DNA from 3 places in the Lactococcus sp. bn62 genome. Region 3 is predicted to be linked to each of the others. Evidence: predicted binding sites of a transcription regulator. Region 3 holds the regulator's gene; each other region holds the start of a gene.
The links. Region 3 encodes NrdR, which represses ribonucleotide reductase genes. Its sites were predicted from a motif close to ACACNATATATNGTGT; they were not measured.
Positions count from the first base shown of each region.

Region 1: a site for NrdR is predicted at 4,789-4,804, ahead of nrdD (anaerobic ribonucleoside-triphosphate reductase). Genes of this name have one in related genera too.
Region 2: a site for NrdR is predicted at 8,043-8,058, ahead of P3G65_RS09290 (deoxynucleoside kinase). Genes of this name have one in related genera too.

Region 1 covers NZ_CP120417.1:1,936,061-1,946,541, forward strand. Annotated here, with positions in the region: gene nrdG (anaerobic ribonucleoside-triphosphate reductase activating protein) at 1-593, opposite strand, end outside; gene P3G65_RS10085 (APC family permease) at 784-2,229, opposite strand; gene nrdD (anaerobic ribonucleoside-triphosphate reductase) at 2,443-4,683, opposite strand; gene P3G65_RS10095 (cysteine hydrolase family protein) at 4,844-5,356, opposite strand; gene P3G65_RS10100 (APC family permease) at 5,461-6,822, opposite strand; gene P3G65_RS10105 (L-threonine 3-dehydrogenase) at 6,970-7,923, opposite strand; gene P3G65_RS10110 (glycine C-acetyltransferase) at 7,990-9,180, opposite strand; gene tdcB (bifunctional threonine ammonia-lyase/L-serine ammonia-lyase TdcB) at 9,408-10,415, opposite strand; gene P3G65_RS10120 (alanine dehydrogenase) at 10,440-10,481, opposite strand, start outside.
Region 2 covers NZ_CP120417.1:1,768,048-1,778,528, forward strand. Annotated here, with positions in the region: gene proC (pyrroline-5-carboxylate reductase) at 1-495, shown strand, start outside; gene rpsO (30S ribosomal protein S15) at 639-908, shown strand; gene pknB (Stk1 family PASTA domain-containing Ser/Thr kinase) at 990-2,948, opposite strand; gene P3G65_RS09265 (Stp1/IreP family PP2C-type Ser/Thr phosphatase) at 2,948-3,721, opposite strand; gene rsmB (16S rRNA (cytosine(967)-C(5))-methyltransferase RsmB) at 3,742-5,013, opposite strand; gene fmt (methionyl-tRNA formyltransferase) at 5,003-5,956, opposite strand; gene P3G65_RS09280 (nucleoside 2-deoxyribosyltransferase) at 6,266-6,745, opposite strand; gene P3G65_RS09285 (TIGR00730 family Rossman fold protein) at 6,729-7,283, opposite strand; gene P3G65_RS09290 (deoxynucleoside kinase) at 7,280-7,936, opposite strand; gene P3G65_RS09295 (primosomal protein N') at 8,183-10,481, opposite strand, start outside.
Region 3 covers NZ_CP120417.1:1,493,456-1,503,936, forward strand. Annotated here, with positions in the region: gene P3G65_RS07680 (PTS sugar transporter subunit IIA) at 1-1,018, opposite strand, end outside; gene P3G65_RS07685 (pentapeptide repeat-containing protein) at 1,228-1,848, opposite strand; gene P3G65_RS07690 (nitroreductase family protein) at 1,845-2,561, opposite strand; gene dnaI (primosomal protein DnaI) at 2,554-3,438, opposite strand; gene P3G65_RS07700 (DnaD domain protein) at 3,441-4,604, opposite strand; gene nrdR (transcriptional regulator NrdR) at 4,642-5,091, opposite strand; gene trmB (tRNA (guanosine(46)-N7)-methyltransferase TrmB) at 5,095-5,748, opposite strand; gene P3G65_RS07715 (phosphotransferase family protein) at 5,809-6,588, opposite strand; gene P3G65_RS07720 (Veg family protein) at 6,754-7,017, opposite strand; gene dnaB (replicative DNA helicase) at 7,126-8,502, opposite strand; gene rplI (50S ribosomal protein L9) at 8,504-8,956, opposite strand; gene P3G65_RS07735 (DHH family phosphoesterase) at 8,953-10,481, opposite strand, start outside.

The DNA of each region.
Region 1 (10,481 bases), 440 kb from region 3:
AGCTTTTCCTTATGAATTTGTTCTACAGCTGCTTTACCGTCATTAAGTTTTTCCCAGATGACTACTCGATGCTCAGCGAGGGATTTTTTCACATCAATAATTCGTTGATTTGAAGAGCCTCTAAATTGGAGCAATAAGTTTTTCTTACTGAGTTTAAAGCGACCGTCAACAAGTATATCAATATTTCGCAAAAGCTCAAGTTTGGTTTCATCCTCTTGTAGAAGCTCTTCCCAAGTATAACCCGTCCAAGACCAAATATCCTTTTCAGGAAGTTCTGCGCGTATACGTTTGACCAGCGGTAAAGCAACGCCAGTATTGAGGAAAGGCTCACCACCAAGTAATGTCAATCCCTGAACATAAGACTGGCTCAAGTCAGCCATGATTCTTTCTTCTAATTCTTTTGTATATGGACTACCGTAACGGAAATTCCAAGTTGCTTGATTATAGCATCCTTCGCAGTGGAATTTACAGCCGGATAAGTAAAGCGAGCAACGTACACCTTCACCATCAACAAAATTGAAAGGCTTATAATCTGAAACATAGCCCTGTTCCAAATCCGCAGCAAGCCACTCTTGTGGTTTTGGATTATTCATCTGCCATTACTCCTATCTCTATTTTATCTAAAATTTCACAATTCATCCTCTTAATCACAATGAAGAGGATATCATGCAGACAAGCCTGATAAAGCTTGACATTCCTCATTAGACCCTTTAGGGCAATGAGAGTAGCGTATCAAAAAATGAGCAATTTCTTCCGAAACTACTCATTCTATTATACTACTTTTTAGACTAAATCATTTGATTTTTTTTGCTCACGACGCGCAATAAATGGAAGGAGCATCCCTAAAAGAATCAAGACAACTGGTGTCAAAATGTTCGAAGTCAATTGGAACCACCAAGCCGAAGGGTCGGCAGCAAAATCTACTTTTGGTACCATACCAAGGACACATGCTACTAAAGTGAACAAGAAACACCAGATACCAGCAAACATCGCCAAGCGTTTTTGCTTGATAAATTTGTATTCAGAAGTAAAGTGTTTAATCGCACGATTAAGCATGATAAAGGCGAAGAATACCCACATGTAGCGCATTGGCATCACCACTGAGTTTAAGTTTGTCAGCCATTTGACCAATTCGTTCATGTTTCCTATTCCAAGCAAAGGCATCAAAATAACGATACTTACCAAAATTCCTGTCAATACGAAACCATTGATCAGTGTTCCTTTGGCAGTCGTTTTACGTAGCCAAGCTGGAACAAATTGTGCATCTGCATCCGCAAGCAAAATACGCAATGGCGCATCTATTGAAAAGGCAAGCGCAGCAATTTGACCGATACCTTGTGTAAAGGCATAAACATACATCAGGCTATTGCCAATACCATAGTGTTCGCCAAGCATTTGAAAGGCAGCATAGGCACCATTGGCCATGAGGTCATCAGGCAAGTTACCACTTGTAAAGAGCATACCCATCGCAACTGAGCCAAGAACGGCACAGACACCGACCATTGCAGCAAGCATAAACATTGCTTTTGGAAACTCACGTGCAGGACTCTTCATTTGGTTGACATAAGGTGAAATTTTTTCTGCCCCACCAACCGCAAAGACTAGCATAGAGATTGTTGTGAAGTAACTGAAGTCAAATTTAGGGATATACGTGTTGATATTTCCCATATCTGGTGTTGCGATTGCAAAGTCTTTTGCAATAAAAGGAACGCTGACAGCCATCACGATAAAGAGCAAGCTCATGACAAACATTGCTGTTCCTGCAAGTCCCCCAATAACTTTAAGCGTGTTTAAACCTTTTGTTGCAAGCCAGAGGAAGAGAAGGAAAATAATCAATGAAATGATGGCAACCATCGGAACAGACATCAAACTTACAAGCTGTCCATCTCCACGACCAATCCAACCAAAGGCAATCAAAATTGCTTGAGGTTTTTGGGCCAGATAAGGGATATGCACAACCCAATATGTCCAGGCTGCATAGTAGGCAAGACGTTTTGTTGAAGTTTGTTCAACCCACGAACTTACGCCTCCTTTACTGTCTTTAAAAGTTGAGCCTAACTGCCCAACAATAAGTGCATAAGGTACAAAGTAAAGCGCCAAAATCAAAATCCATGAGGTAACAACTGTGATCCCTTGCTGGGCGAAGTTATTGACCACATTTCCCATGCCCCAAACCATGTTGAAGGCGATAAATGCGACGGTAAACCATCTAATTTTTTTAGTGTCCATATTACTCCTTAAAATTTTTTATCACTCTGCGGACAAGACAAAGTAATTTTTTACGCGCCTTTTACAAATGTAAAAAAGCGGTTGCATTAAAATTATAAAATAAAACTTAAACACTGTCAATATTATTCTTGAATTTTCACTAAAATTTTAAATTTGTCCCTGCTTTTTTATCTTTTCATAAAAAAAAATGAATCCTAAGATTCACTTTTTACTTTATTTTACAAACTTGCTCTTTGCATGATCTACAGCTTCACTGTCAATGCTCTCGCCATCTTCAAGAACACCTACAGAGCCATTCATATGTTTGACACGCGCTGATATTTCTTTATGACGGCCATGAACCATAGGGCGAGCTTGAGGGTTACCTAGGTACCCACATGTTCGTTTTACCACATCACATGTTTGTGGGTTAGCATTGTCACATTGGGGACATTTAAAGCCACGCTCAGTCGCAGTAAAGTCTCCTTCGAAACCACACTCATAACAATGGTCAATCGGTGCATTTGTTCCCAAATAGCCGATACGATCATAAGCAAAGTCCCAAACGGCTTCAAGTGCACGAGGATTTTGTTGAATCATTGGATATTCCGCATAGTGGATAAAACCTCCGTTGGCATAAACGGGATAATCTTTTTCAAATTCCAATTTTTCAAATGGAGTTGGATTTTTACGCACATCATAATGGAAGCTGTTCGTATAGTAATCTTTATCGGTGATATCCGCAACAGAACCAAATTTCTCCTTATCCATACGACAGAAACGGTCTGTCAGACTTTCACTTGGTGTAGAGTAAACAGAGAAATGATAACCGGTTTCTTTACTCCAGTCTTTACAATCTTGGTTCATACGTTTTACGATTTCCAAAGTAAAGTCTTTTGCTTCCTTGTTATTTTCCCACGTTGGTCCATAGAAACTTGTTGCAACTTCATAAAGGCCGATATAGCCAAGGGAAACTGTTGCACGTTCATTTTTATAAAGCTCATCGACTGAATCTTCAGCTTTCAAGCGACCCAAGGCCCCATTCATAAAGAGTATAGGGGCATTTTTGGGTTGGGCTTCTTTTGTACGGTTAACACGGAAAACCAAAGCATCCTTAGCAATGGCAATGCGTTCATTAAAAATTTCCCAGAACTTTTCTTTATCGCCTGCCGCTTCAAGTGCAATACGTGGAAGGTTTACCGTTACTACTCCGAGGTTATTACGGCCCGCAGTTACTTCGTTGCCCTTTTCATCTTTCCAACCATGAAGGAAGCTACGGCATCCCATACTTGCTTTAAATGAACCTGTTAACTCGACAATCTTGTCATAAGACAAGATATCTGGATACATACGCTTTGTGGCACACTCTAGTGCCAAGTTTTTAATGTCATAGTTTGGCGTACCGACTTCAAGATTCAAACCACGCTTCAAGGTGAAAATTAATTTAGGGAAAATAGCTGTACGATGCTCTTTTCCTAAACCTCCGATACGGACTTTCAGGATAGCTTTTTGGATTTCACGTGCATACCAGTCTTCTCCTAAACCAAAACCAACTGTAACAAAAGGTGTTTGCCCATTTGAAGTAAAAAGCGTATTGATTTCATATTCCAAAGATTGCATCGCATCATAGATATCTTTTTTAGTTTTTGCTTGAGCATAGGCTTCACGTTTTTCCGGTTGCTCAATCCACTCTTCCGCATCTTTTAAATGCTTCGCATAGTTTAATTTTGCATAAGGTGCTAAAATTTCATCAGCACGGTCAAATGAACAGCCGCCGTATTGTGAGCTAGCTACATTTGCAATAATTTGTGAAGCTTGAGCAGTTGCTGTTTGAATGGACTTAGGTGAATCTACTTGAGCATTCCCTAATTTAAAGCCATTTTCAAACATATTTTTAAAGTCAATCAAACAACAATTTGACATCGTTGTGAAGGGAGAATAATCTAAGTCATGATAATGAATTTCCCCTTTTTGGTGGGCATTCGCTACATGAGGAGGGAGCATCTTTAAACCAATGGCTTTAGAAACAGCACCTGCAGTTAAATCACGCTGTGTATTGAAAACATCGCTATCCTTGTTGGCATTCTCATTGACAACCGTTTGGTCCTTGTTGATCAATTTTTCGATGGTAAAGTTAATGTCTGTTGCCTTACTTCTTTCAAGATCACGTTGTGTGCGATAAGTTGTGTAAACTTCCGCCCACTTTGTTTCACCAAGTTCCATCAACAGATGTTCCACAATACTTTGAATTTCATAAATCTTAACATTATCCGTAAAACGTGTGAATATTTCGTGCACTACACGATCGCAGATTTCTGCTATACGCTCCTCTGAAGCCGGAGGTACTATTTCGTCCCCAGCTTTTTGCAACGCCTCAAAAATTTTGCTGCTGTCAAACTTTACGGAGCGACCATCACGCTTAATCACACTGATTTCTCGATCTGTTACAACAGTGCTTTCCTCAACCATTTTCATTGTTTCGTTCCCCCATTTTTTAATTCCTTGTGCTTCTATTCTATCAAATAAATTTTCCTTTTTCCACTATATCTAGTATCATTTTTTATGAAAACAAAAGAAAGCACACTATATATAGTGTTGAGGCCAAAAAATAAAAAAAGAGCTATTTTTGCTCTTTTTAGTCATTAATCACATTAATTTGACAAGATTTCATTGTTTCTAAAGCTGCACGATGACTTTCTGGAGTTACACCCGCACAACATGAGGCATCAACAGTAATTTTTACTTCTGGAGCAAATGACTTAATCAATAAAGCATTTGAAACCACACATATATCCGTACAGATACCAATGAGTTCCACTTGCTCCACATTCTCATTGCGGATATATTCTGCAAGCTCTACTGAACCAAAGATATTTTTTTCGAACACACGTTGAAAGCCAACTTGTGCTTCCTTACGTATTTCCCAACCCTGAGTACCTTTTTGACAGTGAATTACTGGCAAGTTTTGTCCTTCTTGAGTTGTTAGGTAATCTTCAAAGTGTGTATCTTGTGTAGCAAGTCGTTCATTTTCAGCGTAAGACACCAACTTCTCGATAACCTTTGGAACAATGGCTTGCGCTTCTTTTGTGCCCAAAGAACCATCTATAAAATCATTTTGAAAGTCAATCAATACCAGTAATTTTTTCATAAGCAAATTATAGCAAATTTACTTTAAAAAGCAAATGCTGATAAAAAATAAGCTCTCCTTCCAGCTCCAAAAGAAAAACTCCATACTCGGAGTTTTTTTCTATATTAACGATGGTACTTCTTGTCTAGATGGTTGTATACAGGAAGACCAATTAAAGTAAAGACAACACCAACCAAGGCTGGAACTTGGTTACTCATATAGTCTGAACTAATCAAGGTCATGACTAAGATGAAGACACCACCAATGATTGCAATAATTGGAATAACTGGATAAAGTGGTACTTTATATGGACGGACTAATTCTGGTTCGCGCTTACGTAAGATAAAGACCGTTATGAAAACCATAGTGTAGAAAATCCAAATTACAAAGACCAACATATTTGTTAAGAAGTCAAAAGCATCGCTTGAAAGCATTGTTACAACTAACATGATTGCTGCAATTGCAACTTGCAGAATACCTGAGTTTACGGGCACGCCGCTCGCTGAAAGCTTTTTAAACGTTCTCCAGAAAGGGAAAGATTTCTCTGTTGCCAAAGCGTATGATGCACGCATTCCTGTCATTGAATAACCATTAATTGTACCGTAAACAGAAATTAAGATACCAATTGTGACAAGTTTACCTCCCATACCACCAAAAATTGTATTGGCAACAATAGCAGGGAGATTCGGATCATTTTCCATCAAGGTTGGAATACCTAAAGTACGAATATAAGCTGCATTGATAAAGACATATACAAACATGATAGCAACAATACCAAGAATAATCGCACGAGGCAAATGTTTAGCAGGGTTTTTCATTTCACCGGCAATATTACCAGCATAAATCCAACCGTCATAGGCAAACATAGTTGCTAAAAGACCTGAACCAATTGCAGACGCCAAGGATAAGTTTTCTCCTGCTGTAATAGGAAGCAATTGGAAATCAACACCACCAGGACGAAGTAACCCAACAACAACAATCAAGGCAATCGGAATTAACTTAATCACTGTTGTAACGGACTGAAGGCCTCCCGCAGCTTTAGAACTAATGAAGTTAATTAAGGTAACTGTAATTGCTGCAATTACACCGACTATTGCAGTGTTAGCTGCGCTCACATTCATCCCAAACAAATTTAAAAATTGTGTACCAAATACAACAGAGAGTGCTGCAATATTTGCAGGGAAATAGATAATAGACTGTGCCCAACCTAAGAGAAATGACCAACGTTTACCAAAACCACGTTGAATATAGCGAATCATCCCACCTGTTTCAGGGATAGCAGCAGCAAGTTCTGCAGCAGTTAATCCCCCACAAATTGAAATGATACCACCAAGTATCCAAACCAATATGTGCAATCCTGGTTGGCCTGTGAGTTCCGCAACTCGTCCAGCCTTGAAGAATACACCTGCACCAATAACCGTACCCATTACTGTTGTAAGGGCAGGGAAGAAACCAAGCGTTCGCTTCATTTCATTTTTTTGTTCCATAAGAGCTCCTCTTTCAAAGATAAATTTTTGATAAGATTAATAATAACAATGCTGACTCCTAACATCAGCATTAGAGAGTAATCTTGTAACCGATTACTCTCTTATTTTAACATAATTTTAGATTTTGTGATGGGATGAACTTAGTTTTTAGCCTTTTAATTTTTCTGTAAGTTTTTCAAGCATTTCTTTCGTCATTGCATCTAAATCATATTTAGGATTGAAGCCCCATTCTTCTTTGGCACAAGTTGCATCGATAGAGTTTGGCCAGCTGTCTGCAATACCTTGACGGACTGGATCTACATCATAATCCATTGTAAAGTCTGGCATGAATTTTTTGATTGACGCAGCAATTTCTTCAGGCTCAAAACTCATCGCAGTAATATTAAAAGCGTTACGGTTTACTAATTTGTCTGCAGGGGCATTCATCAAGTCAACAATAGCATCGATAGCATCAGGCATGTACATCATATCCATCTTTGTTCCTTCAGCGATAAAGCTTGAGTAATGACCATTTTTAATTGCCTCGTAATAAATATCTACAGCATAGTCTGTCGTTCCTCCACCAGGCAATGTTTTATAAGAAATCAAACCTGGGAAACGTACACCACGTGTATCAACACCAAATTTAGTGTAGTAGTAATCACAAAGCAATTCCATAGAAACTTTAGTCACACCGTACATTGTATTCGGACGTTGAATAGTTACTTGAGGTGTGTTGTCCATTGGAGTGCTTGGTCCAAAGGCAGCAATAGATGATGGTGAGAAGTATTGGAGGTTAAGTTCACGCGCTGTTTCTAAGGCATTAACCAAACCACCCATATTCAAATTCCAAGCAAATTGTGGCTTTGCTTCTGCAACAGCTGAAAGAAGTGAAGCCAAGTGGATAATTGTATCCACACCATTATCTTTAGCAATTGCCATCATTTTGTCACGGTCCATGACGTCCAAAATTTCAAAATGTCCGTCAGTCACAACTGGATTACCTTCAACTTCACGTACATCTGTTGCGATAACATTATCAACCCCAAGATCTTTACGAAGACGTTCTGTTAATTCTGATCCGATTTGTCCGAGTGCGCCTGTGATGAGTACTTTTTTCATTATATTTTCTCCAATATATTTGTTGTATGCTTACTTGTAATAGAAAGTTTTTATTGCCCCAAGAAATTAAATCAAGCCGATCTCTTTACCTACTTTGGCAAAAACAGCAACAGCTTCATCTAACATTTCTTTCGTATGCGCTGCTGTAGGCATCGCACGTACACGTCCTGTTCCAAGTGGTACAGTTGGGAATACGATAGGTTTAACATAGACGCCATTTTCAATCAATTTCTTAGAAAACTCTTGTGTTTTTGCTTCATCTCCAAGAATCACTGGTGTGATTGGTGTTTCAGATACACCTGTATCAAAGCCGGCTTTTTGTAATTCTTCTTTGAAGTATTTTGCGTTGTCCCAAAGTGTTTCGACATATTCTGGATGATCATGCATTAAGACAAAGGCTTCTTTTGCTGCTGCAGCTGCACCCGGTGTCAATGAAGTTGAGAAAAGGAAAGGACGTCCTTGTGATTTAAGCCAGTCAACCAAAAGTTTTGAGCCCGCTACATAGCCACCTACTACACCAATCGCTTTTGAAAGAGTACCGATTTGGAAGTCAATCTTATCTTGCAAGCCAAAATGTTTTACTGTACCGGCTCCGCCGCCCATAACACCAGAACCATGCGCATCATCAACATAAGTAATCAAATCATATTTTTCAGCGATTTCAACAATTTCTGGCAATTTAGCAACGTCCCCATCCATTGAGAACACACCGTCTGTGATGTACATTACTTTATTGTATTCACCAGACTCAGTCGCTTCTTTTGCTTTTGCTTCAAGGTCAGCCATATCTTGATGCTTAACACGGATAATTTTAGCACCTGAAAGACGACATCCGTCAATAATTGAGGCATGATTTAGTTCATCTGAAAGAATCGCATCACCTTTTTTCATTACGGCGCTAATCGCTCCCATATTACAATTGAAACCTGATTGAAACGCAATCGCGGCTTCTGTGCCTTTAAATTCAGCGATTGTTTTTTCCAATTCAATGTGTATATCTAAAGTGCCGTTGATAGTACGTACTGCACCAGCACCAGCTCCATATTTATCTGTTGCATCTTTTGTTGCTTGAATTAATTCAGGACGTGTCGCAAATCCCAAATAGTTATTTGAAGCAAGGTTAATCATCTTGTTGCCCGCAACTGTAATCTCAGGACCATTAGCGCTATCTAAAACGTCAATTGTGTTGAGCAAACCCTTTTGTTTAAGGGCTCCAAGCCCATTTTCGAGGAACTGTGTTAAAACTTTTGAAGTCATTCTATAACCTTCTTTCAATTTTTAGTTACACTTTTTGTAACCGTTTACAGTAAGTTTAACACTTTTTTTTTACTCATGCAAGAATTTTTTGCACTTTGATTAAATTTTAATTTAAATTACATGTCTTTGTGAATTTCGTGATATCAGAGTAAATTATCTCACGATTAAAAAAAGACTGAACTATACAAAAAAAGACTTTGAAATTCAAAGTCCTTTTGTTTTAAGAATTATTGATCATTGTCATTGGCAATGAGAAAATGATCCACAACATCTTCAATACGGGCCAAGTCAACATTCCCTCCTGAAACGATAGAAACAACTTTTTTGCCTTTCACATAATCATCAACTTTACCTGAAAGAATAGCTGCTGTTGCAAGAGCGCCAGCACCTTCCACCACAATTTTCGTACGTTGAATCAAATCTTTAATGGCTAATTCGATTTCTGCTTCCGTTACAAGAACCATATTATCAACGATTTGATTGACTACTTCAAAAGTCAATTCACCTGGATAAGCCACATGACAGCCATCTGCAATCGTTGGTGCTTCATCATGGTGCACTTTCTTACGTTCTCTAAAAGATGCAGTCATACCATGGCAATTTTCAGCTTGCACACCAATAACTTGGATATTAGGGTTAAAAGATTTCAAGGCAACCGCAACACCTGAAATCAAACCACCACCGCCTACTGGCACCAATACTGTGTCAACATCCCACAGATGATCTAAGATTTCTAGACCGATTGTTCCTTGTCCAGCCATTACTTCTGCATCATCATATGGAGGAATATACGTAATATTATTTTCCTTAGCGTAAGCTTCACAAAAGGCCTTTGAGTCATCAAACTGTTCACCTTCAAGCATTACTTCTGCACCATAGCCACGTGTGGCATCAACCTTAGCTTGAGGTGCACCTTTTGGCATAACAATGATACTCTTGATACCGAGAAGTTTGGAAGTTAAAGCCACACCTTGAGCATGATTCCCTGCTGAACACGCAATTACTCCACGATCTTTCTCTTCTTGAGATAATTGAGCAATCTTATTGAAAGCGCCACGGAACTTGAATGAGCCTGTTAATTGCATATTTTCAAGTTTCAAGTAAACTTCGCCACCTGTTTTAGCAGTCAAAAACATTGACTGAATCAAGGGTGTTTCACGTGCATATTGTTTAACAGTGTTTTGAGCTTTTTTAATATCTTTAATTGTAATTGGCAGATTTGCTAAATTTGGCATAATTCTTTTTCCTTAGATTTCTTTTTAGAGTTCCGTATAAGTGACATCAATTGAATCAGCAAGTGC
Region 2 (10,481 bases), 270 kb from region 3:
TTATCAGACATGTCTAAAACATATGACTTTCCTATCATTCGCGTAATGCCAAACATTAACGCACAAATTCAAAAATCGACTTCTGCGATTGTACGTAATGAGTATGTAAGTTCTGATATCTATCAGTTGACTCAAGAAATCTTCTCTTCCATCGGTACTGTTCATGAAGTTGCTGAAAAAGATTTTTCTACTTTCACAGCGATTGCTGGTTCTAGTCCTGCATATATCTATATGTTTGTTGATGCTTTGAGCCGAGCTGGTGTTCTTCATGGTATTCCTAAAGATCAAGCTACCAAAATCGTTGCAGAAACCGTTGCAGCTTCTGCTCAAATGATTTTGGAATCAGGTGAAGGTCCTTGGACTTTGGTCGATAAAGTTTCAAGTCCTGGCGGGACCACTGTTGCCGGTGTTGTTTCTTTAGAACAAAATCATTTTGTAGCCACAGTAATTGATGCAATCACTGCAACGATTGAAAAAGAAAATACCTTAAACTAAAACAGCTTTTGTTACCTAATAAGCTTGTAAAAAGTCTAAAAATAGTGTAAGATAAGTAGGTAGTTTTTTACAACTCATTCTTGGTTTTGCGCTTTGCCTGCGCTCTACTCGGTATGAGCACTAAATAAAAAGGAGAAAAACTCATGGCAATCTCAAAAGAAAAAAAACAAGAAATCATCAAGCAATATGCGCGCACTGAAGGCGATACTGGTTCACCTGAAGTTCAAATCGCTGTTTTGACTTGGGAAATCAACCACCTTAACGACCACATCAAATCACACAAAAAAGACCACGCAACTTACCGTGGATTGATGAAAAAAATCGGTCACCGTCGTAACCTTCTTGCTTACCTTCGTGAAAAAGATGTTCAACGTTACCGCGAACTTATCGCTTCACTCGGTCTTCGTCGTTAAGACTCAGAAAAAACTGCCTTTGGGCAGTTTTTTTCTTTTACTATATAAAAAACTTCCAGATATCTGGAAGTTTTTTTTGTGTCAAGACGCTTGTTCCGTTGTACTATTCGTGTCTCCATTGTTTGATGAAGAATCTTTTTCTTGGTTGGAAGAGTCTTTACCTTGTTCTGGTGAAGTCTCTGGTGTTGTTTCTGGAGTCGTCTCTGGTGTTGTTTCCGGAGTTGTTTCAGTTGTAGTTTCTGACGTTTGATTGCCACCAGTATTACTATTGTTAGCTTTAGCCACTGTCAATGTAATTTTTGTATTTGAAGGATTAAATTCTTTTCCTGATTCAGGGCTGGTCTGTGTTACATAATAACCATCGAGGTTAGAACTTGAAACCTTGCTAGCCGTGCTAGCATCAACAAAAGTTATATTGGATGTAGGAACACCAAGACTTTCAAGCTGATTGAGGTAACTGATTGCTGATGTTGAGCTTAATCCACCTGAAGTAAGAGCAAGCGCAGGCATAATTACTGTCTCGCCTTCGGATACATCAAATGTAATTTGATCGTTACCTGTCGGATCGAAAAACTCTCCTTTAGCTGGCGTTTGTTTCACAATAGTGCCAGAATCTTCGGAGCTTGTCACGTAGTTAACCTTAATTTGGCTCTTACTGATATTTTTATTCAAAACAAGCTCGTCAACAACGTCTTCATATTTTTGACCTACATAGTCGTCCATCTTGAAGCCGGTTGCACCTTGTGAGACATAGATATCTACTTTGCTATTTTTTCGGACATTTGATCCAGATTCAGGATTTGTACGTGTTACTTTATCTTTTTCAACCGTCGTACTTAGTTCGGGAATAATATTTCCTACAGCAAGATTTTTCTCTTTCAGTTTACTTTCTGCTTCTGCCTGTGTCATATTTGTCACATCAGGAACAGAAACATTTTGAGGTGTTGTAATCATCCAAGCTGTGATGCCGCCTGCAATAAGTACAAGGGCAAGGATAATCCAAGCAATTAAGCCTTTGCGTGATTTTTTCTTTTTTGGCTCAGAATCTGTTTTTGCCTTATCTTCAGACGCTTTATCTTTAGCTTCATCCTTTTGCTCAGCTTGCGGATGATCAATTAATGGCTTCGTATCATAAGGATTAATTAACTTACTAGGCAAAGCTTTAGTTGCATCTAAATCCTTATCAAAGGTAAGTTTCGGTTCTCCTTTACGATCCAAACTGGTAGCCGTAGCGAGATCTGTCATCATCTCCTCAACATTCGCATAGCGATTGTCGATATCTTTAGCTGTTGCTTTGATTACGACATTTTCTAACGCTTGAGGTACATTTTTGTTGATGTTGATAATGCTGGGTACATTTTCCTGAAAATGTTTCAAGGCAATGGCTACGGCAGAATCACCATCAAACGGGATCTGCCCTGTCAACAACTCAAACAAGATAATACCAATAGCATAAATATCTGACTGAAGCGTTGCATTGGCACCACGCGCTTGTTCTGGCGATAAGTAGTGAACACTACCAAACATCGTGTTCGTTTGTGTTAAACTCGTTTCTGTTAAGGCTTTGGCAATACCGAAGTCCGTCACTTTCACGTTACCACTTTGTGAGAGTAACACATTTTGCGGTTTCAGATCCCGGTGAATAATGCCATGGTTATGTGCACATTCCATAGCCGAAAGTATTTCTGAAGTAATATTCACTGCCTCATCATTTGATAAAGGGGCGTGTTCATTGATGTATTGCTTTAAAGTCATACCATCAACATATTCCATTACGATATATTGTTGATTTTCAGACTCTCCTACATCAGAAATACTAACGATATTGGGGTGAGAAAGTTCTGCCATTGCGAATGCTTCTCTTTGAAAACGAGCAATGGCAATATTGTCATTTTCAAAATTAGAACGCAAAACTTTAATAGCGACTTGCCGATTATCAAGATACGTATCTTCACCTTGATAAACATTAGCCATACCACCACGACCAACTTCTTTAATGATTTTATAGCGATCTGCAAAGATTTTTCCGATTTGAATCATCAGTCAACCTCCACATCTTCATTCACCACTGCAGACTCTTCGTCAATTTTCACCAAGATTACTGTGATATTGTCATGACCACCTGCTTCATTTGCAAGACCTACAAGTATTTCCGTTTTCTCTTCAATACTAGCCTCAGAATAAACAACTTCTAAAATTTCCTCAGCAGAAATCATATTGGTCAAACCATCAGAGTTCATCAACAGATAGTCCCCTGGCTGAACATCAACAGCTTGTAAATCAGCTTGTACTTCGGCTGACTGGCCAAGAGAACGTGTAATGATATTTTTGTTAGGGTGTATTTCAGCTTCCTCTTCAGTAATTTGACCTGCATCAACAAGTTCTTGAACTAAAGAATGATCTGTTGTAATTTTTTGCAATTGTCCATCACGAATGAGATAGGTACGACTGTCACCAACGTGAGCCGAAATGACTTGTCCTTCTTGCATCACTAAAGCTTCAAGAGTTGTTCCCATCCCTTGATATTCATCTAGTTTACCTAAATCTGCAATATTTTCACTTTCATTACGGATTTGATTGCGAAGCCATGTTTCCATTGTCGCAACAGGTGTGCCATCATCAAAAAATGATTCGGACCACAATTTCCCCAAATCCTCTACGGTTAATTTACTAGCGACATTGCCTGCTTTGTGACCACCCATACCATCTGCTAAAAGAAAAAGACGATAACCTGCGCGGTTAACATAAGTGCCTGCAAAGTCTTGGTTGGCAGTACGTTTCATACCAATGTCTGATAAAATACTATATTCCACTTTTGCTCCTTATAAAAGAATTAAAGTTTTCTGAATTTCGCAATAAAGAAACCATCTGTATGGTACATTTCCGGTGTAATGAAAATACAACCGTCTGTGACAATATCTTCTTTTTCGTGCAAAATTTCAACCTGTTCAAATTCTGGATGAGCCTCAAGGAACTTATTGACTACCTCAAAGTTTTCTTCATCAAAAATTGTGCAGGTACTGTAAACCATTATACCATTTTTCTTCAGCTTTTTCGAAGCACTGTCCAATATTCTTAGTTGGATTTCCTGTAAATTAAGAAAATCAGAGCTTTCTTTACGATAGCGAATATCAGGTTTGCGACGAATTAAACCAATACCCGAACACGGTGCATCAACCAAGATGCGGTCAAAGTCCTCATCATCTGCAAAACGTTCTTCTAATTGTGTTGCATCGGCTTTGACTGTCGTAATTTTTTCCCACACGCCTTGACGTTCCGCATTGTCTTCAATGAGCTTTAGCTTGTGATCGTATAAATCACAGGCTGTAACATGTCCTGTATCAAGATATTGAGCGATATGTGTTGTTTTACCTCCTGGGGCAGCACAGGCATCAAGAACCCGCTCGCTTCCCGTTAAATCAAGTTGTGGGGCTACCAACTGACTTGTCTCATCCTGAATGGTCATTTTTCCTTCAATAAATGCTTGGCTATGAGCAAAATTACCATGGTCTGCCACACGGCCAACCGGCGAGAGTTCTGAAGGAACTGTGTCAGGAATAGTAACTTGAGGATCAATTATTCTGAGACTGGCTTTACTTGGTTTTTCTAAGCTCTCTAAAATCATTCCTGTACGTTTCCCACCAAACTGACGTACCATTTTATCCAAAAGAAGTTTCGGCATAGAATATTTGATTTCCCAAGTTTTTGGTTCTTCATTTCGGCGTTCTGACCGCATAAAATTACGTAAAACAGCATTAATAAAGTTTCCTGCTTGCTGTCCATCCTTACGTTTAGCTATCTTAACAGCCTCATCAACCGCAGCTGAAGTTGGCACTTTATCCATAAAAAGGATTTGATATATAGTCATTATCAAAAGCATCTTGGCCCAAGGTTTCGGTTGTTTTTTAAAGAAAGGCTCTAGATACCACTCCAAAAGTTTTTCCTTGGACACTACACCATAGACCAAAGCCGTTACAAAATTACGATCTAAGTCCGAAAGTTGTACCTCACGTAACGTTCTATCTAAGGCGATATTCGCATACGCATCATTCCCAAAAATATCATTAAGCACATCGAGTGCGACTTGTCTTGCATTACTTGCCAAATTGATCACCTATATTTACTTTCTGTCCTAAACCATTGAGGAAACTAACAATATCCATTTTGGGCTTTCCAGCCGGCTGTACTTCTAAAAGTTCTAAGGCACCAGAACCTGTTGCCACTACGAGCGATTTTTTTGTTTTGTCAATGATTTCGCCAGGCTGTCCGTGTTTGTCTGTGTCAATGGGACGACTATTGTAGATTTTGAAACGCCCTTCATTCCATGTGGTATGTGCCACAGGGAAAGGATTCATACCGCGAATCTGATTAAAGATTTGACGATTATTTTTTGTCCAGTCTATTTTTTCTTCTTCAGGACTAATGTTTGGCGAAAAAGTAGCTTGCGTTTCATCCTGTGCTTCTGGCTTGATTTCTCCTGCAACATAGAGAGGGAGTGTTTCAAGAAGAAGATCACGACCGACAACAGCTAATTTTTCAAACATTGTACCTACATTATCTTCTTCTAAAATCGGAGTAGAAGCTTTTGCAACCATATCGCCTGCATCCATTTTTCTAACCATCTCCATAATGGTCACGCCTGCTTCTTTTTCGCCATTCATAATTGCATAATGAATAGGTGCTCCGCCACGGTATTTAGGCAATAAAGACGCGTGAACATTTACCGCAAAAGCCATTGCATCAAGCAATTTCCCCGGCAAAAATTGTCCGAAGGCTGCCGTTACAATACCTGCACCTTGAACGCCAAAGGCTAACAATTCTTCCATTTCAGGTGAACCAGATAATTTCTCTGGTTGTAAAATTTTCAAGTTAGCTTTCAATGCTAACTCTTTTACAGGTGTTTGTCGAAGTTCTTGCTTACGTCCCACCTTACGATCTGGTTGCGTCACCACAGCTAAAATATCATAACGTTGGCTATCAATTAATCCTTGCAAAACCGTTTGAGAAAACTGAGGTGTCCCCATAAATATGATTTTCGTTTTTGTCATAGTATTATTTTAACACGTTGTCTAAACCTTTTTCTTAATATTTCAAGTTCATGATAATTTCCTTGAACAGGTTACTCGTGCTCTTTATCCTCCTCTTTTATTTTTCATAAAAAATTTTTTCTTATCCTATAAAAAATGTGTGCCCTTTATTATAACATTTTCTTACTCCCTATTCCTTTTCATACCCTTAATTATAGGCTTTCAACTCAGCATAACTCTTCTTTACGATAAAAAAGAAAAAAGAGAGAAAATCAATACCTCTCTTTTTGTTATTTGTTCGCCCCGAAATGAATAAAAAATAAATAATAACTATATATATTTGCCGGTATAAGGTATAGTTTGAGCTTCCATAAAATCATATGTTTCTACTTGCTCAGCTTCGGTAAAGAAGGCGGTATTTCGCTCTGTGAGCATAATATTTCCCGGTACATCTTCCTCAAAACGTACTAAGAAAGTCGGTTTGCCTTTCGCAATCGCATAGCCTAATTCCCATGCAGTGCCCGAATCAGTATCCTGGCCATCATAATCCAAGATGGCAACAATCACATCAGCAGCTTCAACTTCTTTAACATCGTTTTCCATCGTAGCTTTTGCCCACACTGGTGTAAATGGCTCAATATCCTCTGCTAATCCTTCTGGACGTTGGCAACGCATCGGACTAAAATAAGACGCTACTGTTTCATTACTTGCAAGTGCTGCTTCTAATTTTTTCACTTTTTGAATTTGACTCTCGCTGAAAAAGGGTGCTGCAAGATATACTTTTACTGCCTGTTCAAATGGCTTGTTCATAATTTAAATCTCCTAATAACTCCATTGCTTGTTCGGTTGTTTCAACAAGATGAACGGCTTCTAAAACTTCTAAAGATAACATTTCTTCTTGGGTTTGTTGTTGAATCATATTAAATAAAGGAAGATAAAAGTCTTTATCAATGAAAATAACTGGGCGAATTGCTGTTTGCCCAATACTCATTTCTGTCAAGAGTTGAAAAACTTCTTCCATTGTCCCAAATCCTCCAGGCAAAATAATAAATGCTTCGCCCAGATCAATCAACTTGCGCTTGCGTTCATCCATATTTTTGGCCAGATAGAGCTCTGTTGCATTTTGGCGAGGTGGTTCTAAAGGCAAAACCCCATCCGGGTAAACAGCAATAACTTGTCCTTTATTCTCTAGCACCGCATCTGATACAGCACCCATACATCCTTCTTGGGAACCTCCATAAACTAAGGTATGTCCACAACGCGTTATCGCTTCACCGAGTTTCTTGCTACGTAATAAATGTGTCGGATTTTTCCCATCACGAGCCGATAAGAAAACAGTCAGATTCATTTGTTGTTCTCCTTCTCAATTTCTGCGAGTTTATCTTTAATTTGTTCAAGGACAAACAATTTTGCTTCTTCATCCTCAACAAAATCATACTTATCGCCGTCAATCTGAATTTTAGGACAAATATCAAAATCCTCAAACCATTTTTCGTAACGCTTGTTTAACTCTTGATAATAGCCATACAATGAACTATCGTATTCCAATTGTTCAAATTCGCGTCCTCTTTTTTGGATACGTTCCAACATTTTTTCAAAAGATACACTTACATGAATCAATAAATCAGGGCGCTTTTTAAAAGTTAGCGTATTGATTTCCTCTAACATATTTTCCAGTAAAGCATCATAAACCTCTACTTCAATCTCTGTTGCTCGTCCCAAATCTGCATTCAGGTGAAAAAGCAAACTGTCCTCATAAATTGAACGATCAAGCACGTTATTGTTATGCGAAAGTGCTCTTTTAATCGAGTCAAATCTCTTATTTAAAAAATAGATTTGCAACAAGAAGGCATATTTTTGTGGATCTTGATAAAAGAGAGGCAAAACCTCATTATCATCTACACTCTCATAGAACGCCTCTGTTCCCAGCTCTTCTGCTAACATCTCTGTAAGTGAACTTTTGCCAGCTCCAATTGTTCCAGCTAATACTAACACTGCCATTTTTTCCTTCCTAACTTTTTGTATTCTTACTCCCAGAATACTATTTGAAAAGGTTCATTGAGCTCATGAACACACTTTTTTTGTTCAAAATCGCCCCAACGCACAAACACAACATGTAGTGGTTAAAGGCATTTTTAATTATAACACAACACAACATATAGTGCTAACTTTAAAAATGTAAGCAATGAAAACCTGATAAAATTCAGACAATGTTCCACAAAAAAAACGACAAGTAGCTTGTCATTTTTATACAAAACTTTGGGGTTCACTATCGATAAGAACTCTAACATCTTTATTTTCACGTTTTTGTGTTAAATCAAGGACCTGATTTAAGACTTCTTCCAGTTGCTCCTCAAAACGATACTTCACCAGTATCTGATAATGATAAAGATTATGTGTTCGTGCAATAGGTTTTGGAGTTGGTCCTAATATTTTAGCCTTCTCTGATAAACTGGCCTTAATTATGCTTGCTATCTCATAAGCTTTTTTTGCAACTGTATCCTCATCCTTATGACTAACTAAGATCTGAACCGTAAAATAATAGGGCGGATAAGAAAGTTGTTGCCGGTAATACATCTCTTGACGGTAGAAGGCTTCATAATCTTGATCAGCAACAAGTTTAACCGCATAGTGACCTGGATTAAATGTTTGGATGATAACTTCACCTTTTTTATCCGCACGCCCAGCACGTCCTGCAACTTGCATGAGCAGCTGAAAACTGCGCTCACTTGCTCGAAAATCGGGGAGATTTAAACCAGTGTCCGCATTAATCACACCGACCAGTGTCACATTAGGAAAATCCAGTCCCTTCGCAATCATTTGTGTTCCTAAAAGTACATCTGCCTCATGATGACCAAATTTCTTTAAAATTTTCTCATGGGCATTTTTTGTTTTTGTTGTATCAACATCCATACGTAAAATGCGGATTTCTGGTAGAAGTTTTTCTAATTCTTCTTGAACCTTCTGCGTACCTGAGCCATAATACCGTATTTTTCGACTTTGACAGCTCGGACATGTTTGTGGAATCCCCTCTTGATGACCACAATAATGGCAATTCAAAGTTTTTGTATCCATATGAAGGGTCAAAGAAATATCACAGTTCGGGCATTCAACAACAAAACCACAATCTCTACACATCACAAAAGAACTATAACCCCGACGGTTAAGCATCAAGATTACTTGTTCATTTCGCTCAATTTTTTCGCGAATTTTTTGTAGTAAAATATCTGAGAAATTGGCCGACTTGTCACTAAGGTTATTACGCATATCTACGATTTGAACTTCAGGTAGGAAAGCTTGGTCATTAGCTCGATGTGTGAGTGTCAATAAATGATAAACATTTCGCTGAGCACGTGCTCGGCTTTCGAGACTAGGGGTCGCTGAACCGAGAACTAACCGTGCATGATGATATTGTGCACGTAATAAGGCAATATCTCTGGCATGGTAACGTGGGCTCGAATCTTGCTTGTAGCTTGTTTCATGCTCCTCATCAATAATAATAACCCCAATATTTTCTAAAGGTGCGAAGATAGCGGAACGCGCCCCCACAACAACCTGAGCTCGTCCTTCCTTTATCTTACGCCATTCGTCATATTTTTCACCGTCCGAAAGTCCCGAATGCATAATCGCAACTTTTTCCCCAAAGCGCGCAATAAAACGATTAGACATTTGTGGTGTTAGAGAAATCTCAGGCACCAGCATAATTGCAGTTTGTCCCTTTTCCAAAAAATGTTCAATAACCTGTAAATAAATTTCTGTCTTTCCTGATCCTGTAATTCCTTCCAGTAAAAAGGGCTTTTCTGCAGAAGAAACAATTGCCTCAAAGGCAAGTTGCTGCTCATGATTCAAAACTTTTGCTTTATCAGGAACGACAGCTTCAAAAACAGCCGCTGTTCTTGAAATCTCTTTTTCAGTCACTTCAACAAGTTCATTTTCTATAAAATACTTGATGATAGCCGAAGAAAATGGTAAGTCTTTTTGACGCACACTTGCTTCTTGGTTTAAAAGATAATCTTTCAATTCTGCTCTTTTTTTGGCCGCTTTGCCAATCTCAAAGGTAGCCAATTTAGCATTAGCCTTTAAATACTTTTCTGTTTTCTTATTTTCTTTTGACTTTGCAGAGTAGTTAACGGATAACTTTCCTGACTTGACATCTTTTAATGCTCGGACTTTTTGACTTTCACTAAGCGCGCTCCATTTGGTTTGAATGCCTTCTTGATTAGTCAAAATCTTATCATAGCTTGAATTCAATAAATTAGGCAACATGGCTTTAAGGCAAGAAATTTTGTAAGAAAAGACAGTATGGCGCATTTCATCTGCCAAGCGGAGTTGTTCCTTTGTCAAAACAGGCTCTAAGTCGAGCAGCTCCGCTATTTCTTTGAGTCCCTCTTCTTCCTCATCTACACTTTCAATAATAATTCCTTGAACCAGCCGATTGCCTTTACCAAAGGGAACATGAACGCGCATTCCTGGCTCAATCAACTCTTGCAATTCTGTAGGAATAGCATAGGAGAACGGTTTGTCTATCTGCATCAGAGGAACATCT
Region 3 (10,481 bases):
CGCGTTCTGCTTCGGAAATTTCACCACAAGCTTCGCGTAATGGCGCTAAAGCAAGGCCCATTAACTCAAACAGAGAGGAATAATCTGTTTTTATTTTGTCCAAAAGAACATTCTCTATTTCGAAGTGATATTTCAAACGAAAATAGGCAGGGACCAGATGGGCACGTAAGGCAGCAAAGGTTTTTGTAAAATCTTCAAACTGAACTGCTGCAAGTTTCATTACATTTTCCATAATCTCAAAGCCAATACGATAAAGAAAATCAAAACCAGACCTTTCAAAGCTACCATCACTCATGCCAATTAACAATGCTTCAACTTCCAGTACATCTTCCTGGAATATATTTGTTTCTCCAAGATGTGATTGAAGTAAGGCAAGGTATATCAACATCGGAATATACCGACTATGGATAACCTGAATACATAATTCAGCAATTAATCGACTGATTTGCTGTCCTACTTGGTAAATAAAGAGTGGATTTTTATGATTGAGATGCTTCGACAAAACATAATAATCACTCTCTTCATGAAGTTCTTGTAAAAAACGCCAGCTCGTCTTACGTAATTCTTTCGATGCACCTTCAAGGTAAAAGCCTAACCTCCGTGAGTATTCTAGACGTATGTTTTCGCTATCCAGCTGCTGACGCAACTTTTTGATATCAGACAAGACGGTATTGCGACTCACATTTAAAAGCGACTGGAAATCACTAATGGCTAATGCTGAACGTTTAGAAAAGCAAAGTAAATAAATCAGGTATTGACGTTTTTCTTCACTCAATGTTCGTCCATATTCTGCGATATTAAAGCGAATTTCTTCGAAATTTTCTGGTTTTTCAGGAATTGCTAACACATTATTGGTAAATTCTAGTGGTCTTTGAGATTTATCTTGCAATGTTCGATTTAATTCGACGAGTTGTCTCTGAAATTCCTGACTTTTAAGTCCAGTAACCTCAAGGATTTTATCAAGTTTCCAAAAACGTCTTTCTGAAAACAGTAGGATATCTAAGTTATAACTAAGCATCTTTTTTCCTCACAATTAAATTATAGCCTAATTTTTGCTTCGAAATTAAGCTGTTCGGTCCAAAACAAGAAAACGTTTTCTTTTGTGATTGGACTCTTCTTAAAAAATTTTTTTAATTTAAAAACCGCTTCGGTTTAAAGCGATTTTTAAATTAAACGATCAATTTTGATAAACTCTTTTAAAATAAAAAGTCTTGAATCTCCCAAGACTTAGACAATTTCAATCCCATGTAAAGCAGCAAAAAACGCTGCTTGACTTAAGTTGACTTTAATGTTTTTAGCCAGCTCGGGACTCACATCGAGGCGCTCAAAAGTGTTACTTGAAAAATCAATCCCTGATAAGGAAGTTTCCCAGAAATTCGTAAGCTCCAAGTCGTTCCCTTCAAAACGCACATGCTTGAATTGACTGGCAATAAAAAGACTTTCTTTCATCATATTGTCTGCAAAAAGCACATTTTTCAAACGAGCACTTGAAAAATTAACGTAATTAAGCAAACAATCCTGAAACTGGACATCCTGCAAAAAGGCATTGGTGAATTCGGTACCGAGCAATTTACAATCTTTAAAAATGCAACGGTAAAAACCAAATTTAGAAAAGACAAGGTTAGAAAAATCACACTTTTCAAAAATACAATCTGTAAACTCTAAATCAGCAGTTACCTCTAACTCAAAATTGATATTTTGTAGACGACAGCCACTGAAAAGTTGGCGATACTCTAAATAGATTTCTTGATTTTTCAACTCTACTTGGTAGGCTTCGTTGTCTTCAAGGGTAGTAAAATCGACAACTTCTAACGCCGCAGGAAGCTTGGGTGAAAGAATTTTCTTCATAAAAGTCCTTTTTCTTTAAGATTCTCTGTTGAAGCTTTGAGTTCCGGTTGTCCCCATTGCTCAACCATTCTACTCGACCAAGTGGAATTTAGACGCCGTGATCCAGCATAATCCTCTTGAACTTTATCATAGAGGCGCAGCACTTCTTCATCTTGTGGAATATACTTCTCAGGAAATACAACAGCTTCATAAGGTAATCTCGGTTTTACTGGATTTACACGTGCAGGCTTGCCAAGAGCCACAGCAAAAATCGGATAAGTATAATCAGGCAAACTTAATATCTCAGAAATTTCTCGTGCTTGATCACGAATCAAGCCCACCATTACACCACCATAGCCAAGAGATTGAGCAGCAAGCAATGTATTTTGACCGGCTACTGCCGCATCAACTGAAGTAATAAGGAGCGATTCTACACCTTCTGGTTGAAACTCACCACCGTTCATTTCGACTGCTGTTTTGGCTCGGTTAAGGTCTCCCACAAAAACCAAAAAAGCAGCACAATTTTTAATGGCTTTTTGGGGCTGTTGGGCAAAAATTGCATCTTTTTGTTCTTGGGATTGCACAAGAACCACCGAATAAGATTGGAAATTTTTCCAGTTTGGTGCTGCCCGTCCCGCATCAATAATCGTTTTTAATACATGTTCTGGTATTTTTTCATCCGTAAAATTACGTACAGAACTGTGTTGCATCATCAGATCAATTGTCTCATTCATGTCGACGATTTACTCCTTCTAAACGAACTTCAGACGCTAAATACTTCACACGCTCCATCACGCGTTTTGCTGGCCAGATTTCATCCGCTTTTTTAGTTTCCGCCAAATGTAGCTCAAGCTCTATCATATTCAAGTTTGAGGTGAAAAATGTCGGAAGATTTTCTTGCATACGATGCTGTAAAATAACTTGAAGAATGCTGTCACGCACCCAAGCATTATTGAGTTCGGCACCAATATCGTCTAAGACCAATACTTCAACTTTTTTAATTTCATTGACCCAATGTTTGGCATTGTCAAAATCGAGGTCAGAAATAAAGGTGGGATAGTGTAATAAAGTAGTGGAAACGCCTTTTTTTGAAAGCTCATTTGCCATAGCGGCCATAATAAAGGATTTTCCTACGCCAAAATCGCCATAAATATAAAGCCCTTTTTCTTGAGGAAAGTTGTCGATAAAGTTTTCTACTTTCCGGAACAAGTCAAATTGATTTTGATTGTCTGTGAAGACATCCGCATAAAAATCAATGTGCTTCATTTCTTTAGGTAAACCAATGATTTGAACACGACGCAATTGATTGCTCACTTCTTGACGGCGGGCTAATTCTGCTGTCGTTTGATAAGAAACATCTGCGTAACCATGGTTCATAATCAAGACAGGCTCATAGCCATCAGCTGCTCTTTTTTCATGTTCTTCGAATTTTTTTCGCTCTTTAACAAATTCATAAAACTTTGAATAGCTCCGCTGTACTTCATCTTCAGTCATTTGATTTTCAGAAATAAAAGCTTGAACTTGTTCATTTTTCATCACTTCAGCGACGAGCTTGTCAAAATTTCCACGTACATCTGGGCGCTTACTCAAAAGTTCTCCAATTGATTCCATGCTCAATTCTCCTTCTTGTCCTTACGACGGGAAGCTTTATATTGCTCGAACTTGGCAATATCTTCTGCACTGGTCGTATTTACGTAGCTGGCATTGGACCATTGTGGTGCTTTTTTGACCAGCTTGCCTGAGTTTTTAGAATTTTTATTGCTTTTTTGCTTTTGTTCCGCTTGCTGCTGACGTTCCAGTATTCTTTTTACTGCTGTTTCAGCATTATATACTTTATGGCGCAGCCAATCATTTGCCAGAGTATTAACAAATCGAGCATTGAGACTCGCATTCCCTTGTTGAATCAAGACATAGTGTATCAAAATATTTTGTACTTGATCTGTAATATTTTGCTTGTCTAAATTATTCAAAATCTTAAGTTCTTCTTGCGAAGCAAAACCACCAGCTTGTTGTTTAAGCTTGTTTAAAAAATCACGCGGGGACACTTCTTTACTGATGACAATCAAATCCTGAAAGCCTTTAGGAAATTCCGATAAGGCAGGCAAAGGCTCAGATTTGCCGGCAAGCATTCTTGTTAAGTTGGCTGTATTCAAAGTCTTGTCAGCATTGGCAGTTTGTTCGGCTGCTTTAAATAATTCATACCAGTTGAGATCAAACTTTTCAGCCAAGCCATACAGGGTCAAGATATCCTGATTTTCATTTGCAAAAGTCAGATGCTGGTTTTCCATAATACTCTTAAAAGAGTTCAAATCAAATTTTTCTGTTTGAACGACTGTATGTGTCGGCTCAAACTTAACAGAATAAACTTCATGGAACTTTTTCGTAATTTCTAAAGCATCAGGTTCATGTTTTTTTGCCAAAGCTTTAACTTTATTTTCACCAATGCGTGAAACCAATAACTGCTTATAAAATTCGTCTGCTAAAAATTCTTCAAAAGTTAAAGGACTTTTTATCTCCATAAGATAACCCGGTTGTTGGTCAAATACCCGCACGAGCCCAATCCCTGAAAGTTTTTCTAAAGCTTCAATAAAAGGATGGAGTCCAAAATCAAGATACTCTAAAAAATGAGAAATCTTGCCCGTCGAAAAAACGCGCAAGAGTTGATAAAGTCCAAAAGCATCTCGCCCAATAATAGGCAAATAAAGTAGCGAAAAAGTATCGGCATCAAAGCTGATTTTTCCTCGATTTAGAATAGAAAATGAATCGCCTGGTCTCATAGTTCATCCTTTTATTTCTCTTTTTTTTTTAGAACCGTTAGTCTTTTTTCGTTATCTTTTTAAGCAAATCTTCGATTTCACTCACATCTTTGAAGGAACGGTACACACTTGCAAAACGAACATAGGTAATATCATCCAAATCCATTAATTCTTCCATAACAAATTCGCCAATAACTTCGGTACGTACTTCATTTTTCTCTAAGCGGCGTACTCTTTGTTCGACACGATCAACCAATTTTTCAATGGATTCACTCGTCACCGGTCGCTTACGAGCACTGCGCACTATTCCTGTGATAATTTTATCACGATTGAAAACTTCACGGGTTTCGTCACGTTTTATGACCAAAAGTGGCATTTCTTCAATCCGTTCAAAAGTCGTGAAACGATTTCCACAATTTTCACATTCACGGCGACGGCGAATCATATTATCAGCTTGACGTGAATCTACTACGCGTGACGATTCAGATTGACATTTTGGGCATCTCATAGCTTAACCTCTCTTTGGGAATTTTGCTTCTAAACGGTAAATCACTTGCCCCTTGCTTGAGAATTTTGCTTCATACTCTGTCATTACATTGACTTTGGCAAATTCTTCATCTGCGTGCAAGTCTAACCAGACTTTTTCTAAAATCATACCATATTGACTCATGCTTGCCAATGAATATTCAAATAGACCGCGGTTATCTGTTTTAAAGTGGACTTGGCCTTCTGGTGGCAAGATTTGTTCATAAGTTTCTAAGAATGACTTATAAGTTAAACGGCGTTTTTCATGACGGGTTTTTGGCCACGGATCGCTAAAGTTCAGATAAACACGTGAAACTTCAGCATCCTCGAAATATTCTGTTAAAGCTGCGCCATCAACCAGCATCATTTGCACATTAGGTAGATTTGCTTCCAAAGCTTTGTCTAAAGCGTGAGATAAAACGGATAGTTGCATATCAATCGCAATATAATTAATCTCTGGGTTTTGAGCAGCCATACCTGTGATAAAGCCGCCTTTTCCACAACCCACTTCAATATGTATGGGATGATCATTTCCAAAACGCTCTGCCCAACGTCCTTTAAAGTCTGCTGGATTTTCAACAACTACATGTGCGTTACTTTCTAAGTGTTCCGCAGCGCCTTTACGATTTCTTACGCGCATTTTTTCTCCTATTTATTGAAAAAATAAGAAGGCAAGCCTCCTATTTTTATTTTCTAAGTTTTAAAATAAACGGCAAAAATTCTGAAAACGCGCAATTTCTTGTTCTGTTTCCTTAATCTGCTCTCTTGCCATATATTCTGAAATCTGACGTAGAAAAGAAAGTTTTCCATACCAGATTAATTCATGTTCTATATTTTTATTTTTAGCTGTTTTATAGCCTGCTTGATGGAGCCACTCTTCCCAGTTTTCTGGTTTTATATAGTGTGTTAGAACATGTGCTATATCCACTAAAGGACTGCTTAAAAGGACCGTATCCCAATCGACGAGATAGACTTTGTCACTTTCGTCATCAACCAACCAGTTTTTATGATTCACATCACCATGAACAACTGTAATCTCCTCCTCTTTTAACTCCGGAAGATTTTCTGAGAGTTCCACAACGACATTTGAGAGAAAGCCATTGGTTTCAAAGATTGAACTTTTACTCAGTACTTGTTTCAAAAGATCAGCTGGAAGCATGACTTCGTTATCTAACTTTTTACAGGCTTCAATAAGCTTTTCGCTTTGATGCAAATGCCGCAAAATTTCGCCAATACGGGAATCATTCATTTCATAAGGTTTCAACGTATGGCCATTAATCCAAGGTTGAGCAGCTAACATGTCACCTTCTGCTGTACGCTTCGTCCATAAGACTTGTGGCGTAATACCTTCAAGATACACACTTGTCAAAAAGGGGCTACAATTTTTTTTAATGAAAACACGCTTATTGTCGCTTTCGCCAACAAAAGCATTCCCTGAACCACCTTTGACAGGCATCATTGATAGGCTTGAAGATGTCATATTTACTCCTTTCTTTGGATTTTTTATATTTTTTTGCTTTGAAAAGTTTTTCCAGTGAAGATTCGTGCCACGAACAGCAACGCCACCCAGAAGCTTTTGTCTAGAGTTTTACGCATCAAATCGTGCTATAGAAAACTTCACAAATAGATTACATCAATAAACAAATTATTTATTTGGATAGTGAATCAAAATTGTTTGAGTCAAAATGTCAGCATATTGATAAGACTCTGTTGTTTTTGGGCCACGTGCTGGAATATTTTCAATTACAAAGTGTGTGGCATAAGTCTCAATCAAGTTGACTTTATGACGATTTTCACGTTTACGTCCAAATTGTGATGTAATTTCAATGGTTTGACCAACATGTTCTTCAACTTGTTTTCTGATATCTACAATTTTTCCTACTTCTTGGCTTTGATTTTGGTTATCCATTTTACTCTCCAATTTTTCTCTAGAAATGCAAAGACAGGCGTTTTCCGCCTAGCTTACCATTATAAATTTTAAATCTTATCCATTATAACACGAATACCCCTAGAAATGCTAGTCTTCATATCTGTTATCAATACTAGCAAATTTGTTGTATTCTTTCAGGAAGAGTAACTCGACAGTTCCCCGACTTCCTGAACGGTTTTTTTCAATAATAACTTCTACTTTATTGTCTACTTCTGGGACATCGTTAAAGCCCTCATCATCATCGTCAGCCCCGGCACGGTCATAATAATCATCCCGATAAAGGAAGGCGACAATATCCGCATCTTGCTCGATTGACCCAGATTCACGAATGTCTGACAAGACAGGTCGTTTATCCTGACGTTGTTCTACTCCACGTGAAAGCTGACTCAAAGCAATGACAGGAACCTTTAACTCTTTAGCCAGGATCTTCAACTGACGTGAAATTTCGGAGACTTCTTGTTGGCGGTTTTCTCGTCCTGTGCCCGAAATCAACTGCAAATAGTCAATCACGATAAGACCAAGATTGCCTGTTTCCTGTGCGAGTTTACGAGAACGTGCCCGTATCTCTGTAATCTTAATCCCTGGAGTATCATCAATGTAGATACTTGCTTTCGAAAGTGTCCCCATAGCAATAAAATATTGGTTCCACTCTTCGTCATTAAGCTGACCAGTACGTAAGTTATGGGATTCAATTGTTCCTTCCGCTGCAAGCATCCGGTTAACAAGGCTTTCCGCACCCATTTCCAATGAAAAGATAGCGACAGTTTTATCTTGTTTGGTCCCAATATTCTGCGCAATATTTAAAGCAAAGGCTGTCTTACCCACGGCTGGACGTGCAGCAAGAATAATAAGTTCCTCCTCATGGAGACCTGTTGTCATAGCATCCAAGGCCGGATAGCCAGTCGCGATGCCGGTAATCGTTGATTTTTGTTTAGCTCGTTCTTCCAGATCGTCGAGATTCATTGACAAGACGTCTGAAATCCGACGAAAGCTTGATGTATTACGTCCTTGTTGCACATCAATCAATGACTTTTCAGCTTCTGCAAGAACATCCTCGGCGGGATCTTCCTGACTGTAAGCTTTTTCTACACTCTGTGTTAACTTATTAATCAGCTGACGGAGCAAAGATTTTTCGGCAACGATTTTCGCATAATAAGAAGCATTAGCTGCCGTTGGGGTTGCAGTGGCAAGCTCAGCAATATAAGCGATGCCCCCGATAGTCTCTAAGTCATTTTGGTTTTCCAAAAGCGAGCGGACAGTTAACACATCAATCGCTTCACGATTGTCCGACAAGTGCTCCATAGCACGGAAAATAATTTTGTGTGCGTTTTTGTAAAAGTCATCCGTAGAAAGAAATTCTTTTACTTCAATCAAGCGGTCACTATCAAGGAAAATAGCCCCCAAAACGGCTTGTTCGGCGGCTAAATCTTGTGGTGGTGCTTTGATAATATCAATATCAGGCATGTTATCTCTCGCTTACTTTGACCTTGACTGTAGCAGTAACATCACGGTGCAATTTGATTGGAACATCTTTAATTCCAAGCGCTTGAATCTTATTGATCAATTGAATTTTACGTTTGTCCACTTTGACATCCAATTGACTTTGAAGTGCTTTCGCGATATCTGCTTTATCCACGGCACCGAAGGTGTGACCTGTTGTTCCCACTTTCATCTTGATTTCAACCATTACATCATCTTGCTCAAGACGTTCTTTCAATGCTTTAGCTGCTGCGAGCTCCTCAGCTTCTTCTTTTTCTTTAGCTTTTGTTTTACCTTGAAGTTCTGCCACAGCAGCACTTGTTGCAACTTTTGCTAAATTTTTCTTAAGGAGAAAGTTATTTGCATAACCTGTGGGTACTTCTTTGATTTCGCCTTTTTTTCCTTGTCCTTTTACATCTGCTAAAAATACTACTTTCATTGTTCGTTCTCTCTTTCCTTAATTAATGCGATGAGATCATGTTTGACTTCATCGATATTTCGTTCGTAAATTTGTGTGGCAGCGGCATTAAAGTGTCCGCCCCCTCCCATGGCTTCCATAATCGTTTGGACGTTATAATCTTTGAATGAACGCGCCGAGATAGAAATATAACCATTTTGGTGATTTGTAATCGAGAATGCCGCTTGAACATCTGCCATATCAAGCAAAGTGTCTGCGGCTTTGGCAGTCGCAACATTATCATATTTTTGGTCAGGTTTACCTAAGGCAACCACAACTCCTGGCGCAACATATTCAGAGTTAAGAATAATTTCATTAATTTTTTTATATTTTTCAAACTTAGTGGCCAATATTCCTTTAATCAGGTTATTGTCAGCACCTTGCGAGCGAAGATAAGCAGCCACTTCAAACGTACGGGAAGTTGTTGCTTTGGTGAAATGCTTCGTATCCAGCTCAATCCCAGCTAGCGCAATACTCGCATCAGTTACCGTCATTTTCGAGTTATATTCATGGAATTGTAAAAGTTCGACTGCTAACTCACTGGCTGAACTTGCGCTTGATTCAATATAAGAAAGCAAGGCATGCTCAGGGAAATCATCATCTCGACGATGATGATCAATAACAACCAGTTTACTAAAGGACTTATAGAAATCAAGACTGAGTGTTTGTGTCGTCTTCGAGTGGTCAACCATGATCAGTAAGGAATTTTCCGTTTTCATATCAAAAGCTGTTTCAAGTTTAATAATATGTGCGAAACCTTCTTCAGTTTCATTTACTAGATCAATGGCCCGGCTCACCTCTGGCATCAATTGTTCAGGATCATAGACCACATAGGCTTCTTTTCCCGACATGTTGACAAAATTTTTCATCGTAATTGCCGCCCCTAGGGCATCCATATCTGGGAAACGATGACCTACGATAAAGACATCTTCACTTTCACTGATGATCGTTTGCAATGCTGTTGAAATAGCACGCGCACGCGTTCTTGATTTTTGAGTACGGCTTTCAGAATTACCACCGAAATAAATTGTTTTGGCTTGCGGCGTATTCTCCCGAAGAACTGCTTGGTCCCCACCACGCACTAAAGCTAACTCAAGGTTGTTAAGGGAGGTTTTCCCGATACTTGGGAAATCATTCCAGCCATAGGATACACCCACAGATAATGTGAGGGGAATCTTGCTTTCAGCTGAATTTTTCCGGAAATCTTTCAGTAAAGAAAACTTATCCTCAATCATTCGGTTCAAAATGCCGTAATCACAAAAGAAATAGTAACGGCTGCTTGAGACACGGCGCAAATATACACCGTATTTGCTTGCAAAACTTTCCAAATTGCTGGCAATCAAACTATTAACCTTGGTCCGTTCACTGTCCGCAATCAAATCTGTGACATCATCATAGTTATCAACCGAAATGCTTCCAATAACAGCACGGCTTTCCTGCAAGCTCTCACGACTGTTAGCTTCAGAAGTGGCATCAGCTAAATAAATAAGATTTTTTTCGTCATCTA